DNA from 2 places in the Hathewaya limosa genome. Region 1 is predicted to be linked to the other one. Evidence: riboswitches for the same ligand, from Rfam matches in the RefSeq annotation. Region 1 holds a riboswitch; the other holds the start of a gene.
The links. A riboswitch is a leader RNA that binds a small molecule or an ion and turns the genes downstream of it on or off. The one in region 1 is predicted to bind fluoride.
Positions count from the first base shown of each region.

Region 1 (11,278 bases):
GGGTTAAATAATTTAAATAGAAAAATTAGTGGGTTTTCTAGAGGAATGAAACAGAGACTTGGAATAGCTCAAGCACTTATCAATGAACCTAAACTCTTAATATGTGATGAGCCCACATCGGCTTTAGATCCTGTTGGAAGAAAAGAAATATTAGATATTCTTCAGTGTATAAAGGGAGATACTACAATTGTTTTCTCAACTCATATTTTATCAGATGTAGAAAGAATTTGTGACACCATAGGGGTTTTAGATAAAGGCAAAATGGTTTTACAAGGTAAGTTACAAGAGATTAAAAAAGACTATAGACAAGATAAGATTCTTATACAAAGTAACACTATTTCAGGATTAAGGAAATTAGAAGAACATATAATTTTAGATTCTAATGTAATAAAAGTTGATTTAGATAAAAACACCATGATTATTACTTTAAAGGATTTAGAAAATACAAGTATGGGAATTCTAAACTTTATAATAAGTAATAAAATTCCTTTGTTAAAATATGAAGTTTGTGAACCTTCTTTAGAGAGCATGTTTTTGGAGGTTATATCATGAAAAAATTTATAGCTTTTACTAAAAAAGAAATTCTTGAACAAATAAGAACATATAAAGTATTAATATTCCTATGTGTATTTTTCTTTATAGGATTTCTAAGTCCCTTAACAGCCAAATTATCACCGGAGATTTTTAAAAGCTTAGAATCTGGAGGAATTAAAATAACTATACCTACACCAACTTTTTATGATGCTTATATGCAGCTATTTAAAAACATAACACAAATGGGGTCAATTTTACTATTACTTATATTTAGTGGAAATATCTCAAATGAACTATCAAAAGGAACACTGATTAATCTTTTATCTAAAGGACTTTCTAGAAATATAATAATACTATCTAAATTTTTTAGTTCTATAATTTTATGGACAATTGGACTTATTATTTCAGTTATAATCAATTGGATATACACATTATTTTTGTTTGGAAGTTATAATTCCAGTGGTCTTTTATTATCTTCATTTTGTATTTGGATATTTGGAGTATTTCTATTAAGTCTTATAATATTTTCAAATATTTTAATTAGAGGAATTTATGGAGGATTATTATTGGTGGTATCTACTTTAGGTACATTATTTCTCTTAAATATAATTAATAGCTTTAAAAAGTTTAATCCTATATTTTTAGTAACTAACAATTTAGAAATTATGAAGAATAATTCGTGGACAAGTTGTATAAATAGTTTATGTATAACTGTTTTCTTAACTTTATTATGTGTAGGAGTTTCCCTTATTATATTTAATAAAAAACAAATTTAAGATATGGTTTTGCATGAAAGTGCAAAAATGTATTAGTAAGAAATCAAAGTTTCTCTACTAATACATTTTTTTATTTTATAAAATATTTTAAAGTAATATTATAAGGTATTATAGAATATAAGCAAAATTAAATATATAATAAAGTTAGAATATTTGGTAAGAAGAGGTGATTTTATGGAGAAAATAAAGAGGCTGAATGGAATTCCTGAGATATATATTGAACCAGCAGAAGGTACAGATGAATGGTATGTAGGTGTTAATGATAATGGTTGTGATTTGTATGAGGTAGAAGAAATATTTAAAGAAGAACATTATTTTCAAGGAACGGAATGTTATTTAATTCATTATCCAGATGGGGAAGTTTATAAACCTTTTAATACACAAGCAAATGTATATGTTAATAAGCCTATTTGGGATAATGGAAAATTTGGAATTTTAGTAGTGGATTTTAATTTAAAAAAAATTTTTATATACCACTATTTACCCGAAAGTAATAAACTAAAAGAAATTGCTGAAATACCGTTATCAACTGTGAAGGATTGTTATAATTTAATTTTAGATTCTTCTCCTTTGATTTTGGGAAGGTCGGAGAATAATGGCATATATGAAATTGTATGGCCAGTAAAAAAAGAAATTCAAATTGAAGATACGGAAACTCTATTATACAGGGATGAGGATGTCCTTTATTTTTCACAATGGGTTGAAGACCCAGAATATCATGAATATATTATTAAGCGTGATATGAAAACTGGAAAAGTGTTAGAGAAAGTTTCAGGAATGCTTTATAAAATGCCTAACGGAACAATTTGGAAGGTATAAAGGGTTAATTAGATCTTCTCTTTTTGCTAATAAATTGTAAAAAGAATTAACTAAAGCACCGTATTTAGAATATGTATATGTTAAAGGCAATATAAATTTTAGACATTCTAAGTATAAACTTTTAGTAAATGAAAAGAAAAATACAGGAGTTTTTCAACTTAAGCCAGATATAGTTATTGCAAAATGTGGAATAGAGAGTATAATAATTGATACAAAGTGGAAATCGATATCTAGTTTATATAATAGACATGGAGTTAAAAGAGAAGATTTTTATCAAATGTATGCTTATCTTACTAGATATCCTAATGTTGAAACAGTTGTATTATCATATCCTTATAATGATAGAGTAGATAATGCTAATGAATGTTTGGAATCTTGGGTTCTAGAACATGATAGAAATAAAAAAATCAAGGTATATTCAGTTAATCTTGAAAATGAAAAATCAACTATAAAATCATTGAAAAATTTTATTAAAGATATAAATATTAATTCTAAAGTTTATTTATAGAAAATTTTAAAATTGATATCTCAATATTCTGTAAATTATGATATAATGTTATAAACTATTATAGCTTATTAATATAGTAGCTTTTTAAAATTTTATATAAGAAATACAGTTATATAATTTAAAAAGGAGATAATAAAATGATAGTTAGAAAGGCTGAAAAAGATGATGTTTATGATATATCAAAAATTCATGTAGATACTTGGAAAAGTGCTTATAAAAATATAATTGCTAATGAATATCTTGGAAATAGATCTTATGATAAACAGGTAGACAAGTGGAATAAAAGGCTTTTTCAAAATGAAGATACAAAAGAATTTATGCTTCTTGCAGAGGATGAAAATGGACAAGTTATTGGATTTTCTTCTGCATCCATTAACGAAGAAGGAAGTGAATTTGATAGCACATTATATACGTTATATGTTCGTCAAGATTATCAGAAAAAGGGTATTGGGAAATTATTAGTAAAGGAAGTAGCTTCAAAATTGCAAAGTTTAGGTGCTGAGAGTATGATTTTATGGACCTTCGCTAAAAATGATGCTAGTAACTTTTATAAACATATAGGTGGTATAAAAGATAAAAATAAGATAGTTAATATAGGTGGTATAAATATGGTGGAAATTTCTTATGTCTGGGAAGATATAAGTACTTTAATATAAATAATAAAAGGGAAGTAGCTACTATGTATAGTGGTTGCTTCCTTTCTTAGTTTATAAAAAATTATATAAATTTAAACTAAATTTCATAGTAAAAGATGAGAAATAAATTGGCCTAAAACAACACCAATAAGACTTAAAAATAGATTTAAACTGATGTTAATAACACCTAATATATAGCTTCCATTATTAAAAAGTGTTACAGTTTCATAACTAAAAGTTGAGAATGTGGTAAGTCCACCCATAACGCCCGTTGTTAAAAATAGTTTTAGATTTGGAGATATTAAATTTTTATTCATACTTAAGCCCATTATAAGCCCAATAAGAAAACCACCTAAAATATTAACTATTAAGGTTCCATATGGTAGTTTAGTTCCTAAAAGCTTAGTTGAGGTATTTGAAATAAGATAACGTATTAAAGCACCTAAAAATCCACCAATACCTACATAAAAAAGTTTTTGCATAAAAAATCCCTCCTAAAAAATAACGACTCCTACCTTAAAAAGTAGGAGTCGTTAGCATAAGCAGTTTAAGGTGAACCCCATCACCTATAAAAATTATATTCCATAAAATGAAAAATGTGAATACAATTCAGAGAAATTTTACGTTAAAAATAATACTCTTAAAGTCCTGATTCTTTAAATTGATGTTCCATAAATTCATTTAGTTTGTGTAATGATTTTTTCAATAAGCCTAATAATAAAAATACAACACAGAAAATTAGTAATGCAGAAATATTTTTCATAACATCACTCCAAAGAGGACCTGCTATTGCTTCTCTAAATCCGTTAATGGCATATGTAAATGGCCATAGTGGCTGTAAAATGCCGAAGATTTTAGGGTTTGTTTGTATTGGATAAATACCAGCAGAACCAGCTATTTGGAATACCATAATAACTACTGCAACGGCTTTACCAATGTTACCTAATAAAGATACTAAGGTAAATATCATAATGGTAAATGTAAGAGAAGTAAGCAATGCTATACCTATCATTAACATCATATTTTGAGGATGTACTCCCAATACTAGTTTATCTCCTATTGTAACTATTAAAGTTTGAATACAAGATAGGAACATAAATAATAGCATTTTTCCAAAGTGTCTTTGAAGGAAGTTTATTTTTTCTCCATCTATATATTCTTCAGATTCCACAGAAAGTAAAGCAGAGGCTAGTAATACACCAACCCAAATACCTAATACTGTATAGAATGGTGTTAAAGCCACTCCAAATATACCAGCATCATATACTTCAGTTTCTTTAACTTCTATTGGAGAAGATATAAAGTTTGATACCATATTAGGATTTTTCTTTAATAAAGTAACTATTTTATCTAAGTTATTACCATTTAAGTCTTTAGTTTTATCCTTTAATTTTTCTAATTGCTTTTGGAAATCCTCTAACTTAGTTATTAATTTTTTAGCTTCATTAGATGCAAGTGAAGTATTTGCAGAACCAAAAGTATTAAGCGCTGTTAATTGAGGAACTAATGATTTACTAGCTTCCAATATGGAATTTGCTACATCTGTACCTTCAGCTAAATTATTAGAAATATTGTTTATAGTAGGTAATAAGCTAGAATAAAGCATATTATAAGTATTATTTACTCTACTGTATATTTGATTATTAACATCTAAAGCAGCATTTATAAGTTTATTTACATTGTCTTTATTATCTTTTAAATTATTTTTATTTATTAAGTCTTCAATATGACTTAGTTTATTTGATTCATCTTTTAATAAAGATTGTACATTCTTCGCTGAATCTATAAAACCTTGAATAACTAAACTAGGTTTAACTTTATTTAGAGCTTGTAATGCTGCTACAAAATTATTTAATGTTGAATTTAATGAATTTATATTTTGCTCTATTTTACTTATAAGCTGTTTTTGATCACCAACAGAAATAGTGCTGTTATTTATAGATTTAAGACTTTGAATTAAGGAATTAATTTGATCGTTAATACCTTGCATTCTTATAGCATCATTTTTAAAGTCATTTGCTAAGTTGTTGATACTTTGTCTAGTTGCAAAAATTAATGATTTATTAGCTTCTGTTGTGTTTTGTAAACTAGTTATCTGTTCAGTTATTTTAGGTAGATTATTTTGAACATCATTTAAAAACTTTGATAAACTTTCAGCATTAGAATTTGCATCATTTATATGTTTTTTTACATCATCTAAGTTTTTCTTTGCAGAATCAACACAATCTTTTAATTGAATAATTTGTGGTTTATTGATCTGTAATTCTCCACCTAATTTATTTAAATAATTAAAAGCTTCCTTATTAACTGTAGATACAAAATTAGTTTTTATTTCATCAGTTAATTTATTTTTTGCTACATTAGTTATCTTTGTAGCAATAGCATTTAATTTTTCATTTGCTCTATAAGTTATATTTGGTTTAATAGGATTAGAAGTTGTTAAACTTGTAAGCTTACTTGAAAAGTCATTAGGGATTTCAATTAATGCATAATATTTTCCCTCATTAAGACCGTAATTAGCCTGCCAAGCATCTACAATATTCCAATTTATAGATTTATTCTTCTTTAATTGCTTTACTACTTCATTTCCTACATTAATAGTTTTTCCTTTTAATGTGGTACCTTCATCATTATTTATAACGGCAACAGGTAAATTTCCTGTGTTAGCATATGGATTCCAACATGCTTTTATATTAACCCAAGCATATAGCGATGGAAGTAGACATAATCCACAAAATATTATAATTGCCGCCCAATTTTTAGATATGTTTCTCAAATCGTTTATAAAAACTTTAAATACTTTTTTCATACGTTCACCTCTCTGATTTTAGAGTAATTAATGTTATTTGAAGAACTTTATTCTGATATACCTGATTCTTCAAACTTAGTTTCAAATTTATCTACTAGAGGATGTAACGGAGTTTTTAGGAAATAGCCTAGTAATATAAAGATTATAGCAAAAGCAAATAATGCTAGAAAATCTACTAAAACCTTACTAGCAAGAGGTCCAGCTACAGCTTCTCTAAATCCATTTACTGCATATGTAAATGGGAATAAAGGTTGTAATATTCTAAAGAATAATGGATCAACTTGTATAGGATAACTTCCACCACAACCTGCAATTTGAATAACTAATAGAATAATTGCTAGTGCCTTACCAACGTTACGTAATAATGAAACTAAGGTATAAACTATAACAGAGAAAGTAAAAGATGATACTATAGCTAGGGATAATAAGAGTAATACATTTGAAGTTTGTACACCTAATAATACTTTATCTCCTAATGCAACTATAAATCCTTGCACCATAGCTATAAATGTAAAGAACATCATTTTACCAAAGTACTGTTCTTTTAATGTTATATTTTCACTACCTTCAAATTCTGCAATATCAGTTTTAAATAATGAAGTTAATATTAAAGCACCAACCCATAATGAAAGTGTCGTATAAATTGGAGCCATTCCAGAACCATAGTTTTCTATTTTGTATATGGATTCTTCTTTTAAGTTAAATGGCTTTGCAACAAAATCACCTACTAATTCTGGTTTACTTTGAAGTATTGATACAATTTTGCTTAAATCAGTATCATCTACTTTTTTTAGTTCAGTGCTTAACTTTCCAATAAGTCCTTTAAATTCTTGAAGCTTTAAATTTAAGTTTTTAGCTGTATCTGCAGTAAGTTTACTTCCTGTAGATGATGAGTTTAATAGATTATCTATTTGAGTAAATACTCCTTCAGAACATTTTAAAATTGAGGAAGCACTTTCAGTTGAATTTACTAAACCATTTGTTACATTATTTAAAGCAGGTTTTACATTTGATGTATACATTCTCATTGTGTTAGATATTTGATTTTGTACATCATTTGCATAGTTATTTATTGAATTTAATGTATTTTTACTTAATCCATTAGTTGTACTAATATTTGATTGAAGATCATTTAAATGTTTTTTTTCTTCGGTTAAAGAACTCTTAATTTTATTTAAAGATAATATCATATCTGATATATTTTTATCTAACTTATTAATATGTTGTAAGTAGTCCACAAGGGATGTAATACTACCTATTATAGAATCTATTCCTGTACTTGTTTCAAATATAATATTGTTTGAAGTTGATAAAATAGTATCTCCAGTAGAATTGTTTAAAGTTGCAATTAAATTTTTAGTTCTACTATTTTCAGATTGAATTTGATTTAAAATCAATTGAGTGTTATCAAAAGATTTATTTAAGTCATTTTGAATATTAGTAATTAATCCTTTGGTATTAATTGACTGTTGTTCAATTCCTTTTAATCCATTACTCATTAAAGGCATGGACTTTTTTAAATCTGTTGTAAATTGATTTAAGTTAGTTGCATGATTACTAACACTTTCTAAGACATTATTAACTAAAGACATATTATTATTTAATTCTATGATACCTTTTTTTAACTTCAAAAGACTATCTTTGTTAGAGTCAGCTTTTTTACCTGCATTATTTAAGGAAGAAAAAACTGTTTTATTTACTGTGTCTATAAAATTAGAAGTTATATTGTTTACAATTTCATTCTTAGCAACTCCTGTTATTTTACCTGCAACTGGATTAGATTTTGTATTAACTTTATAAGTTATAGTAGGTTTTGTTGGTACATCCTTATCTAGAATACTAGTTAAATTTTTTGAAAAATCTTCTGGAATTTCAATCATGGCATAATATGTACCGTTTACTACACCCATATTGGCATCTTTGGAATTTACAAATTTCCAATCCAACACGTTATTTTTCTTTAATTCAGTAATAACCTCACTGCCTACATTTATTTTCTTACCTTTTACTGATACCTCTTTGTCATTATTTACTACGGCTATAGGAACAGTACTGGTGTTTTCGTAGGGGTTCCAGCAAGCAGCGATATTTATCCAAGCATAAAGAGAAGGAAGAAAACAAACTCCTAATACTATTAAAAGTGTTATTGGATTTTTCTTTATACTTTTAAGGTCTCGCTTAAAAATTTTTAAAACGTTTTTCATATATTCACCTCTGACAACTAAATTTAATGTCTACACTATAGTCTATCAAATAAAATGTCGAATTAAAATAAAAAATACACAATAACACACATTGTTTACAAATCTGAAATATTTTTTTAAAACATATAAAGTATTTAAAATAAACTTATTATGTAGAACTCTATAATATAAGTTTATCTTACTAATAATAAACGTGTTTAAAATGTTATAAATACATTAGAAATTTAAAAATATCAGTGTATGCTATAAAAGGCACTAATGTAAAATCCCCAAGATATAGAAAAATTGAATTATAGCACTTTATAGTATTTAACAAGTGAATAAATAAGCTCCTAACAATCGCAATTTTCAATTAATATTGTTAAGTTAAACACTACATGATAAATTTATATGGGATTTAAAAAATGTAGAATAATGAAAAAAAGGGGAAAGCAATGGGGAAGAAAGTAAAAACTTTAATAACAACTTTAGCATTAACTATGTTTATTAGTGGAAATGTACTTAATGTTCCATTAGTTAGAGCAGAAAATATTCTAGGTAAAGATGAACTAATAAACATAACAAGAAAAAAAGCATTAGAAAAAGAACTTAGTTTAACAAAAACTAATGATGTATCAAAAGAAGAGGTTAACAATGTAGATATGAAAAATTATGCTAAAAAGCATAATAATAAGATTAGAGTAACAATAGAAACTTATGATGGAATCTTTAATAACAGGAAATCTGTAGAGAAAAAAGTTGAAAAAGATGTTCATGCTAAGGTGAAACATGAATTTAAAAATCTTATAAATGGATTTAGTACAGAAATTAATCAAAAGGATTTGGAAAAGATTAAAAAGATTCCTGGTGTTAAAAAAATTAGACCAGTTAGAATGTATAAACCAACAATGAATTATGCAAAAGAATTATGTGAAGTAACTAATGTTTGGAAAGAATGTAATTATAAGGGAGAAGGAATAGTTATATCTATTATAGATACGGGTATAGATTATACTCATAAAGATATGAAGTTAACTAATCCTTTAAGAGCTAAAATAAAAAAGGGAGATATTAAACCTACATATCCTGGTAAATTCTTTACTAATAAAATACCTTATGGATATAATTTTGCAGATAAAAATCAAGATGTTGTAGATAGAACTAGTAGTTTACATGGAATACATGTTGCAGGGATTGCAGGTGCAAATGGAGATACAAAAGATATAACTGAAAATAAAGCTATAAAAGGTGTTGCCCCAGAAGCACAATTACTTGCAATGAAGGTATTCTCAAATAACCCAGAGAAAGGTGCAGAAGGTGCATTTAGTGACGATATAGTAGCAGCAATAGAAGATTCGGTTGAAAAAGGTGCAGATATAATTAATTTAAGTTTAGGAGCAGATGGAGGATTTGTAGATGAAAATGACCCAGAACAAATTGCTATAAAGAAGGCTACTGAAAAAGGAGTAATAGTGGTTGCTGCTGCAGGGAATGCTTCTTTTTCATCAAAGAAAGAAGATGGGTCAAAAGTAAAAGATGTTGTGGATACAGAACTTTTAGATAATCCGGGTCTAGGTAAGGAATCAATACAAGTTGCCGCCAGTGAAAATATTAAAGATATAAAAAATGTAATTGAGTATTGCAAAGGTGGACAAGACTATAAAATTCCATATATATCATCAGAAATAAATCCTATAAAAATATTTAAACCACAGCAAGAGGTAGAGCTTATAGATTGTGGATATGGTAGAAAATATAAAGAGGATAAAGATAACATAGAAGCAGATGATTTTAAAGAGAAAGACCTAAAGGGTAAAATAGCACTTATAAAAAGAGGAAAAAATCATTTTGAACAAAAAGCTAAAAACGCCCAAAGAGAAGGTGCAGTAGGAGTTATTATTTATAATAAAGATAGTGATGAAGAATATGTACCTATGCTACTTAGTGATAAAATAACTATTCCGTGTGTATTTACTACTAATTTTTATGGAAAAGAATTAACAAATTTAGCAAAAGAAAATATAAAAATAAAATTTACAGATGAAATAGTGGTTTTAGATAATTTGAAAGGTGAAAAAATGGCAGAGTTTTCTTCATGGGGTCCAACACCAAATTTGGATTTTAAACCTGAAATTACAGCACCAGGTGGGAAAATTTTTTCAACTATAAATAATAATAAATATACAACATATAGTGGAACATCTATGGCAACACCTTATATTTCTGGTTCAGTAGCATTAATAAAACAAGCTTTAAAAAATGATAATGTAAATATAAAAGATTCAGAATTATCTAGATATATAAAAAATAATATGATTAATACGGCTAAGGTACTATTAGATGGAACTATACCATATTCTCCAAGATGTCAGGGTGGTGGATTAGTACAAGTAGATAAGGCAATAAAGAATAGAGTTTTAATAACTAATGATGAAGATCAAAATTCAGCTGTGTCTTTAAGGGAAATATCAAGAATTAAAAGATTCAATTTAACTTTGACTAATTATGGAGATAAAGATACAAAATATACTATAAATGGTAATAGTGTTTATACAGAACAAAAAGATAAGCCATGTGAACAAAAAATAGAAGGTGCTAAATTAAGTTTTTCAAGAAAAGAAGTTACGTTAAAAGCACACAGTACTGCAAATATTAAGGTTAAATTAACAATTCCTTATAAATTTAAGAAAAATAATTTTGTAGAAGGTTTTATTAGCTTTGATTCTAAAGTAAAAGGGGTTCCCTCATTATCTGTGCCTTATATAGGGTTTTATGGAAATTGGGGTGAACCACAAAATATAGATAGACCTATTTGGGAAAATCATAGATTTAAAGGATCAGGAATTGCAAGTAATTTATTTTTCTTTAATACACTTATAGGAAAAACAAAGGATGATAAAAGTGAAAAAATAGTAATTGATCCTAGTGAAATAGCATTTTCACCAGATGGTGATGGATTTTATGATCATGCTATTCCTAATTTGTGTATTTTTAGAAACTTGAAAGAACTTAAA
Region 1 is NZ_JAUSWN010000021.1:43,689-54,966, reverse strand. It holds gene QOZ93_RS11370 (ABC transporter ATP-binding protein) at 1-552, shown strand, start outside; gene QOZ93_RS11365 (ABC transporter permease subunit) at 549-1,310, shown strand; gene QOZ93_RS11360 (hypothetical protein) at 1,485-2,129, shown strand; gene QOZ93_RS11355 (5-methylcytosine restriction system specificity protein McrC) at 2,221-2,637, shown strand; gene QOZ93_RS11350 (GNAT family N-acetyltransferase) at 2,775-3,293, shown strand; gene crcB (fluoride efflux transporter CrcB) at 3,377-3,754, opposite strand; fluoride riboswitch at 3,790-3,848, opposite strand; gene QOZ93_RS11340 (YhgE/Pip domain-containing protein) at 3,913-6,081, opposite strand; gene QOZ93_RS11335 (YhgE/Pip domain-containing protein) at 6,129-8,285, opposite strand; gene QOZ93_RS11330 (S8 family serine peptidase) at 8,720-11,278, shown strand, end outside.

Region 2 (11,278 bases), on a different contig from region 1:
ATTAAAGCACTATCCTTAGTTTTTTATTTAATTTCATACATTTTTTAGTATTTATGTTATATATTTTAATGCAGTGTTAACTTTTTGTAAAGTACTTTTGTTAAAATTAATACAACTTATTTTCATACAAATTTATACTTAAATTTACAAATTTATACTCTATATTACCATTGATAATGATTTACCCCTCCGTTTTTATTATTTGTCTTATCGAACCATGAATCTAAAAGTTCAAACCAATTTCCAACCTTATTTATTTCAGAATTTCGTCCATCTTGACACCACTTTAACTTTCCATAAGAATTTTCTATTCCAACTTTTCTAGTATCTATAGAATTATACCAACCTTGTGTTTCCCAATGAGTAAATTTATATCCTGTATATTCTTCTATTATTTCTCCATCTCCATCAGGGAAAAATATACTTATTCCATTCTTACCTTCCATAAATTTATGAGTTCCTTTAAATAAGTCTCCACTAAAAGAGTATACTATCATATTATCTATGTTGTTCATAACTTTTAACGCTAATTTTTGAGTTATTTCATTAAAGTTTTTATTAATTGACACTTGTTCACATAAATCATATAAATCGAAATATGGATACTTACACCAATCATCTTCATCACTTTTATCAAAATAATGAATCAAAGTTGTTTTTCTTTTTCTACCTCTTAAATTACAAATCTGTTCTTTTTTATTTTCACTACTAAGATTTACAGCCAGTTCATCTACTGATCTTTTAACCTCTTCCATTTTATTCAAGTCATAGTAACTTAATTGTTGATCATTTCTCCATTTTTCTTTTAATGCATCTCTTTGTTCTTCTATAAATAAAGCTCCTAATTGCTCGTTTGTAATTGTGGATGGATCAAATGTTTGCTCCTTTCCTCCCAAAGTTAAATCTTCCTCCTCACTACACCCTTTTCCACCTTTTATTCTTGAAAAAATCTTGTCATATTTAAAGCCTTCAGCCCAAACTCTAGGACTAGATGCTATCATGGCATCAGCTGAAAAGTTTCCATTTCCAGGTCTATATTGATATGCAACTTCTGCTGTTCCCATTAAACATGCATCAAAAACTAAAACATCAACAGATTGTTCTTCTGTCAAATAATCTGAGATTTCCCCGATATAAAGACAATCTGAACCATTTCCATCATCATGACTATCATCCCAACAAACTGCCTTACTTAATTTTTTCTTCTTTTTATCCTTAGCACCATTGCCATGATTAGAAATAATAAGAACATATTTATCTGCTTTATAATTAGCTTTTCCATAATTAATAAATTTTTTTAATGTTTCTGGATCTCCCATATTAGCTTCATAATTTGAATTTAATGTTATTTCGGGAAATTCATTTCCTCCATCCAATCTTTCTACACTATTATGTTCTATTTTATACAGCCTTGTATCATCAAAATCTTCACCTAAAACAACTGGATTGCAACTATATCTTGGACTTCTATCAACTAAAGCTATTAAATTTAAATTAGTATTATTATTATATCCTTTCTTCATTTCTTCAATATCATTTAATAAATCTTCTTCTAAGTCATTATCTGCATCACAATAATATAAAATAGTTAATTTTTTATCTTTATTCATTTCATCTCCCATTACTATAATACTTTGCATAAATGTCATAACTATAAATAGTACAAATAATATACATACCTTTTTCTTTTTCACCATATTCCTTCCCCCTAAAATTTTAAATTTTATATATTAATTATACAAATTTTCTTAATTTCCTTTATTTTTTTAATGATTTTATAAATATTTCATACACATAAAAAATCCCATGAAATAGACTTTTTTTAAATTGTCTACTTCATAGGATACATTTTATAGAAAAATAGATCTTTTTATAACTCACTATAATTATATCTTTTTTAGTTTCTTCATTTATACCGAAAAGTTAGAAATTAACTCTGATAATTTATAAGCCGATTCTTTTAACTCCTGTGCTTTCTCTACTACATAATTTGATTTTTCCATAACTTTGGAAGTTTTTTGAGCTATATTAGTAGTTCCTTCTGCACCTTCATTTGAAGCAATGGCTACACTATTGATAGCATCCATAACATTTTTAATAGAACAATTCAACCCTGATGATATATCTTCAAGTTGATTGGAAACCTCATTAAAATATTCGGCATCTTCACTATACTTATCGCCTGTATTAATAAGCATATCATAATCCTTTAAAATGTAATCATCAATAAATTTTAAGATATTATTTGAGTTGTCAGAAAGATTTTTTACAGATTCAACTACATCTTTTACTATTTTTTGAATTTCATTAGCTGTTTCATTAGATTGTTGAGCAAGTTTTCTAACTTGTTCTGCCACAACAGCAAATCCTTTACCAGCCTCTCCGGCTCTTGCTGCTTCAATAGCTGCATTTAAAGATAATAAATTTGTCTGCTTTGTTATAGATAAAATAGCCTCTAACAATATGTTAATTTTCTCAACATCTTTTGATTTTTCAATAGCTTTTGCTAATTTTTTTTCATTATCTTTATAAACATTAAATGTATTGTTCTTAGATGTTTCTCCATTAATCTTTAACATTTCTGCTCTTTCTTTAATTTCTTCTGTTCTTCCGTTAACTTCTTGCATTTTATCTACAATACTTTGTATACTATCTTGTATTTCTACAGATGTGGCACTCATCTCTTGAGCAGATGCTGCTGTTTCCTCCATTTCTGCTGACAACTCTTCAGTAGTAGATGATGTATCTTCTATGTTTTTATTTAATTCATCTATATTTTCCTCTACTTCTTTACTTACTCTAGTACTTATATTTGTTTCTTGTACTACACTTTTTATTATATCTCTTACAGATTGCTGAGTTTTATTTATAGATTTAGTTAAATCGCCTATTTCATCTTTTCTATTACTATCTAAATTTAAAATTTTAGAAAAATTACCTTCAGCTAATAATTTTAGATGCTCCACAACCTTTTTTATAGGCATTCCTATATTCATGGAAATTATGAAAGTAATAATTATTCCTATAATAACCGAAATTAATACAATAATTAAAAAATTTAAAATAGCTTTGTTACTTTCAATATCATTTATTTTATTTATATTTTTAGCATCTTCCATATTATATTCTGCAAGCTTTCTTAAATTTCCTTGAAAGTCTTCAAAAATATCATTTATTTTTTGTCCCTCTTTAAATCCATCTTTTACTTTATTACTTAATGCTAAATTGATTATTTTTTTACTTTCTTCCTCATACTTATTCCATTTACTCTTTATTTGTGTTAACAGAACTTTTTCTTCTGAATCTATTCCTGTATTTTCATAAATCTTTAAATTTTTTTCAAACTTAGCCTCTGTTTTTTTAGTATCCTCAATTAATTTATTTTGAATATCTTTTTTATCATTATATAACAAAATATTTACTGTATCCATTCCTATCCTTCTAGCAAAAGTTCTATTTTCATTTAACACCTGTACAGATATTAAATTCTCATTATACAAATCCTTCATCTGCCCTCTCATATGTCTAATATCTAAATATCCACTAAATCCAATTAAAATAATAAAAAACGTCATGATTGCCCAAAGTATTAAAATCTTTGTTTTAATTTTTAAATTACTAATAACATTTAAATTCATGCTGTCATCCCCTTTGTATATTTAAACTATATTATTTATTCGTCCATTAATAAAAATATATAATACTTTTGCAAATTTTATGTTTTTATTGAAAGTTTATGTATATATAAGAATATTTTATTAACTAAACTAAAAAAATATACTTTATTAAACAACTTATGAAAATAAAAAAATAGAGTATTCTCTTTAATTGAATACCCTAAAATGTTTATCACTTATAAATATTATACTGAAAAACTGGACACTAACTTAGATAATTTCTCCAATGAGCCTTTTAGTTCTTCAGTTTTATCTAATACATAATTAGATTTTTCCATAACTTCTGATGATTTTTGAGCTATATTGGTAGCACCTTCTGCTCCTTCATTAGATGCTACAGCTACACTATTTATAGCCTCCATAACATTCTTAACTGAAGAATTCAATTCATCGGTTACTTCATTTAAATTTTCTGCCATATTATAAAATTCACTTGTATCATTACTATACATTTCCCCTGTATTTATAAAACTATCATAATCCTCAAAAACATTTTCATCAATAAACTGTAGAATATTTTTCGAATTATTTGAAAGGTTATCCACTGATTCTATTACATCTTTTACAATTACTTTAATTTCATTAGCTGTATTATTAGATTCTTCCGCAAGTTTTCTTACTTCATCTGCAACTACTGCAAATCCCTTTCCTGCTTCTCCTGCCCTCGCTGCTTCAATAGCTGCATTTAAAGATAATAAATTAGTTTGTTTTGTTATAGCAAGTATAGCCTCTAATAAGACATTTATTTTTTCAACATTTTTAGATTTCTCTATTGCCTTTTCAAGTTTTTCTTGGTTTTCTTTATAGATCTTAAGTGCATGACCCTTAGATTCTTCTCCACTTAATTTTACTTTATCCGCTTTTTCTTTAATTTTAATTGCCTTTTCTTTAACATCTTGCATTGTTTTTGCAATACCTTGTATATTTTGTTGAATTTCTACAGAACTTGCACTCATTTCCTCAGATGCAGCCGCTGTTTCTTCCATACCTGCTGATAGTTCTTGAGTAGTAGATGACGTGTCTTCTATATTTTTATTTAATTCATCTATATTTCTTTCAACATCTTTACTTATTTTTTCTCCAAGCTCAGTTTCATTTAATACATTACTTATAATTTCACTTACTGATTTTTGCATTATACCTATAGAATTAACTAATACTCCAACCTCATCTTTTCTATTAATTAAATTAGAATCCAGTTTTTTAGAAAAATCTCCTTTTGCTAAAATATCTAGATATTTTACTAATTTACTTATTGGCTTGCTTATACTATTAGAAATAATCTTCATAATTAATATTCCCATAACAATAGAGATTAAAATTGAGATTAAAAAAAATCTAACTGCATCTTTACACTCTTTTTTGTTATTCTCATCAATTCTTTTAGCCTCATTTACATTATACTCTGATAGTTCATTTAGCTTTTCTTGAAAACCTTCAAACAGAAGATTAGTTTCTTGAATTTCACCTTCTTTATTCTTAAGGTTATTTTTACTTTCTAAATCTATTATTTGCTGATTTTTCAATTGAAAATCGTTCCATTTATCTTTAATTTCACCTAATAATTCTTTTTCTTTTTTATCTAACTTAGTTGCCTCATATTCTTTTAAGTTATTATTAAAGATTTTATTAGATTCATCAATATCATTTATTAATTTCTCTTGTATATCTTTTTTACCATTAGACATCATTATATTAAAAGTATCCATTCCGATTCTTCTAGCACGTGTTCTATTCTCATTTAAAAGTTGTATGGACACCAAATTTTTTGCATATAATTCATCCATTTTAGCTCCCATTTTCTTTATATTAGAATATCCCACTATTCCTATTAAGAAAATGAAAATAGCCATACAGACCCACAGTATAAAGATCTTTGTCTTTACCTTATAATCATTAATACTTACTTTCATTCACCCATCTCCCTTTAATTACTCTTTATAATCTTGGTCAAAACTTAATATATTCTGTACTTATCCTTTTAAGACCAAATTTCATAAATATAATTATATCAAAATTTTATTATTTTTTTAAATTTTTAAATTTTTATCACAAATTTTATTTACTTTTTTTTATCTTAAATCTTTTCTTTAATATAAATTAACTTCTCAAGATAGAGAACTATTTTTTCACAATAAAATACTGATTTATTTTACATAAATCAGCTTTTATTTTACTTTAAAGTTTTTTTAAAAACTTTTTAGATGTTATTCTTATTCCTATGGACCCAATAGGTGCAGTTATTAATACACTTAGAATTGCTATAGCCTGCATTATTTCTCCACCTAAAACCCCCATTTGAAGTGGTATACCTGCCTTGGCTGATTGAACTGTAGCTTTAGGTAAATATGCTATAACACAAAATATCCTTTCTTTTACATTTAGCTCTGTACCTATTAAAGAGATTAATACGCCTATTGATCTTATACTTAATGATATTAAAAGTAACTTAAGACCAATTCCAAGATATTCTCCTACTAACATAGGATTTATAGCCATACCTACAAAAGCAAATAAATATATTTTACCTACTTTCCAAATTTTATTCATATAATTCAATATAATTTTAGCAGTATCTTTAAAATAACTTCTTAAAAAGAACCCATATATCATTATAGTAAGTAATGAATTAAAAAGTGATATATGTAATAAATTTTCTATCTCTCTCATTGATAAACATACTAAAAAGGTTATAATAACTTTTAACATATCCATTTTTATGTACATAAAAATTATTCTTGTTAATTTAGCAATTATGTAACCTATTGCTACACTTAAAATTAAAGTTATAGGTATTAAAATTACCTGATTCAATATTGAAATACTCTGCCCCTTGCTACTTTCAATATAAATTCCTAAAAAAGTAGTAAATAACGTTATAGCTATAGTATCATCTGCTGAGGCACCAACCAATAACATCTGAGGGATTGCTTTATCTTCTCCTATCTTTTTTTCTATTAATGAAACCATTGATGGTACTAATACAGCTGGACTAACTGCAGCTATAATAAATCCTAATATGGCACCTTGCACAAAAGAGAATTTTAAAAAAATAGTTGAAAAATAAGCTATAGTAAGTCCTTCTAAAGTAGCTGGAACTATACTTAACAAAATAGCTGGCCTTCCTATTTTTTTCATTTGTTCCATACTGATACCTAATCCCCCTATAAAAAGAACCGTAACTAATGCTAAGTCCTTTATATACGGAGATATTTTAATTGTTACCTTAGGAACTATATCTATAAAAGATGGACCAATCACCATTCCTACAATAATCATTCCTATAAGCGATGGTAACTTTAGACGCTCTACTAATTCCCCCCCATAAAAAGCTAATATTCCTATAAACAATAAACCTATTATTATAAGAAATAAATTCATAAATAAATTCATACAATTCCTTCCTTTCAAAAAAAATAAACCCCTACCCTAAAATTTGGGTAGGAGTCATTAGCTAAAAGCACTTTAAGGCGAACTCCATCGCCTATTATACAATTTTTTATTATTTTATAATATTTCATAGAAATAATCAATCTTTTATTTAGATTTTAATCCCTTAAAAATCATATAATCTACTATTTTATCTAATTCAATCTTTTTATTTTTTAAATACAATTCTCCTAAAATAGCTTCTACAGAATCTGCTAACATATTATCTGTTAATGTTCCATTAAACTTTAAAACTCTATCTATCTTTAATTGTTTAGCTATAGAAGATGCATTATTTATAACATTTCTATACTCTTCATTTAAAATTTTATTATCAGCAAAAGAGAACATATCATACAACTTAGTAGATACTTCACATCCTAAAATCTTGTCTCCAATAAATTGTAATTTTTCAAATTCTCGTTCTTTTTCTCTTTCTCTTATACTATATACTAATGAATTTACCAATATATTTTTTTCTTTTAATTCTTCAATGATTCTATACATACTTCTTGACTCCTACTTCGATTATTTATATATTTTTAGCTACATACTTAATATTTTATCATAAAATGAATAGTCATTGGTAAATTTTCTTATTAATCTAACTATATAACATATGTAATTTCTAAATTTCTTTTCTTGAAATATCAAATCCAATTTCTTTTTCTATTAAATCTAAAACATATTTATCTTTTGGATCTATAAATAAACAAGTTCTTCCCATCTCACCAGCTCTTCCTGTTCTTCCTATACGATGTATATATGTCTCTGTATTTTCTGGAATATCATAGTTATATATATGGGTAACACCATTTACATCTAATCCTCTTGCAGCTACATCTGTTGCTATTAAATATTGTATTTTTAAGTTTCTAAAATCTTTCATAACTCTTTCTCGTTTAGCTTGTGTTAAATCCCCATGTAATTTTGTACAGTTATATCCTTTTTGATGAAGAAACTCCTCAAGTTCGTCAACTCTTCTTTTAGTTCTACAGAAAATAATAGCCATAAATGCATTATCTTTATCTAAAATTTTACACAATGCGTCTCTTTTATTTCTATCTGTTGTCTCAACTACATACTGTTCTATATTTTTAAGCGTAACCTGATCTTCATCTATTGTTATAACCTTAGGATTATTCATATATCTATATGCTAATTTTTTTACCTTTGAATCCATGGTAGCAGAAAAACAAAGAGTCTGACGATTTTTAGAAGGTGTATATTTTATAATTTCTTCAATTTCATTTTTGAATCCCATGTAGAGCATTTGATCTGCCTCATCTAAAACCAAAGTTTTTAAATTACATAAACTTATAGTTTTTCTTTTTAGGTGATCTAATAACCTTCCTGGAGTTGCTATTATTAAATGAATATCTCCTTTTAATTTATTTAGCTGTGAACCTATATCCTTTCCTCCATATGCGGCTAGGATATTTAAGTTTTTACTTTCAGTTAATTTTTTAGCCTCTTCAGTAATTTGTATTGCAAGTTCTCTAGTAGGTGTTATTATAAGTCCTTGAACAAAATTTATATCAGAAGACATATTTTCAAACATAGGTAATAAAAACGCTAAGGTTTTACCAGTACCAGTTTGTGCCTCTGCTATAACATCATTTCCCTCTTTTATACTTACAATACTTTTTTCTTGAATTTTGGTTGGTTCATTAATTCCCTCTTTTTTTAATATATTTATTATATCTTCACTAATTCCCATTTCATTAAATTTCATATTTTATTATTTACCTTTCGACTTGTATATTTTTTAAGTAACTATATCTTATTATAAGTATTATCTCAATAACTATCAATGTTTCCCTTATAAAGATTATATAAAAATTTTAATGTTAAATCCCTTAATAATACCCCAAAATAATTTTTATTTTTAATATTTTTATAAAAATATTAAAAAAACACTTGCACTATTTTTTATATAGTATATAATAGGTTAAGTAAACAACTTTGATTCAAAAATAAATTATTTATGAATAACATTTTTAGGATTATATAGAGCTAAGAAATTAACTTATTTATATACATTCTGAAATTTTTATTAAGTATTTATTTTCCACGAATTAAAGTAATAAAAATTTCGGAGGTACGAAACATGCAAGGTACAGTTAAATGGTTTAACGCAGAAAAAGGATTTGGATTTATCACTACTGAGGAAGGAAAAGACGTTTTCGCTCATTTCTCTCAAATCCAAAAAGAAGGATTCAAAACTTTAGAAGAAGGTCAAAACGTTACTTTTGAAGTAGTTGAAGGACCTAAAGGACCTCAAGCTGAAAACATCCAAACTATCTAATTAATTTAGAAAAGTTAAGACCTAAAGAGAATTCTTTAGGTCTTTTTAATTTATTATTAGTTTTTTTATTTTTATATACTGAACTTATATGTATATATTTTTATAATTAGTTTCATAATATTTTATAAAAAATATATAGTTCATTTTCTATATATATTTTTTTTCACATTTTTTCAACTCATCTATAAACTTTTCTTCTTGTAATATTATATCAGTTAAAACTTTATATTCTATTGTATTTATATCTTCATATTGCTGAATTAATCTTCCTCTAACATTTATAATTAAAGCTTTTTCTTCCTCATTTAAATTTATACATCTTTCTAAGAAATCTTTAACTTCTCCATTACATGAAAAACTTATCATGGTATTATGAAACTGAGATATTAAAGATGATATTTTATCATATATAAATATATCTATATCCTTTAAATCTTTATGTTTTAAATCCTCCTTTAATAATTTACAATGTTCTATTTTACTATTCCTATAATTAATAAATACATTGATAATTAAACATAATGGTTTATTTGATCTATATTCATTTTGGGTATCTTTATATAAATCTAAAATTTTGTTTGATATATCAATTTTTCTTTCTAATAAATCTATTACATTATATGCCATATAATACACCTCTTTTTTATACCTATATTCTATATTACTCTAATTCTTATAATAGATTTACTTTTTTTGAAAAATTTCTATATTCTTTTTTTTGTTAAATAAAAAAATCTTACTTAACCTATAAATTAAGTAAGATTAAATAATAAACTTTTTATTCTTTTATTAGAGTAAAAGCTACTGAAGAAATTTCTTCTTGTTTTGCAGTTATTTCTTGTATTGATGCAGATATATTATCTATAGCTGACTTAACATTTTCACTCTTATCATTTAAAAGTTCAGAGACATTTCTTATATTTTCTATGCTTTTATTCATTTCTTCTTGTTCTCTTATAGTTGATGTTGCCACTCTATTGCTCTCTGCTGCTAATTTTTTAACTTCTGAAGCTACAACTCCAAATCCCTTACCTGCATCCCCTGCACGAGCTGCTTCAATAGATGCATTTAATGAAAGTAAATTAGTTTGAGAAGATATTTGTACTATTTCATCTGACGAGTTATTAAATACTCTTATTTTTTCTTCCATAGTTTTTACACTATCCTCTAAAATTTTAGCTGTATTATTCATATCCTCCATCTCATTTATTATATTTTGCATCTGTACATTACTCTCTGAATTTCCTTCTGCTATTTCTTGTATAGAAGATATTATTTGTTCTACATTAGATTTAAGTTCTTTAGAACTTTTAAGTCTTTCTTCACTTAATAATTCTACTTTCTTTAGCGCAGCTTCTATTTCCATATTTTTATCATCTAAAATACTTTTTTCTTGTTCTATAATAGTTTTATTATAACTCATACAGTTTTCTTTTAAATTTAATTCATTATATATAGCTTTAACCATTTGCCTACAATTTTTATATCCACATGCGGAACAATCTATATTCCTATCTCTTTCATTAAATTTTAGTAATTCCTTATATATCTCTTCTTCTTCTTTTTCACTAGGACTCCTTAATTCTTTAGTATTTAACTTACTATATTCTCTATAGAAATCTTCTATATTCAATTCTTTATCGAATTTCTTATGTAACCTTTTTATTTCCTTTTTATTCTTTTCCTTCTTAATATTATTGAATTTAAAATCTATATTATCCAATTCATTCTTATCACATACACTAGCTGTTCCTATATTACATCCAAATTCGCAATTTAAAATATCTAATATACCTGGTAATATCTTATTCGAAACTTTTCTCTCTTCATAACTATTTAAATACCTATATGCTATTTCTTGCCC
Region 2 is NZ_JAUSWN010000009.1:87,915-99,192, forward strand. It holds gene cloSI (clostripain) at 165-1,649, opposite strand; gene QOZ93_RS06585 (methyl-accepting chemotaxis protein) at 1,911-3,638, opposite strand; gene QOZ93_RS06590 (methyl-accepting chemotaxis protein) at 3,863-5,590, opposite strand; gene QOZ93_RS06595 (cation:proton antiporter domain-containing protein) at 5,856-7,070, opposite strand; fluoride riboswitch at 7,112-7,171, opposite strand; gene QOZ93_RS06600 (ribonuclease III domain-containing protein) at 7,215-7,613, opposite strand; gene QOZ93_RS06605 (DEAD/DEAH box helicase) at 7,735-8,841, opposite strand; gene QOZ93_RS06610 (cold-shock protein) at 9,217-9,414, shown strand; gene QOZ93_RS06615 (hypothetical protein) at 9,562-10,041, opposite strand; gene QOZ93_RS06620 ([Fe-Fe] hydrogenase large subunit C-terminal domain-containing protein) at 10,193-11,278, opposite strand, start outside.
Region 2: another riboswitch for fluoride. It lies ahead of QOZ93_RS06595 (cation:proton antiporter domain-containing protein); the one in region 1 lies ahead of crcB (fluoride efflux transporter CrcB).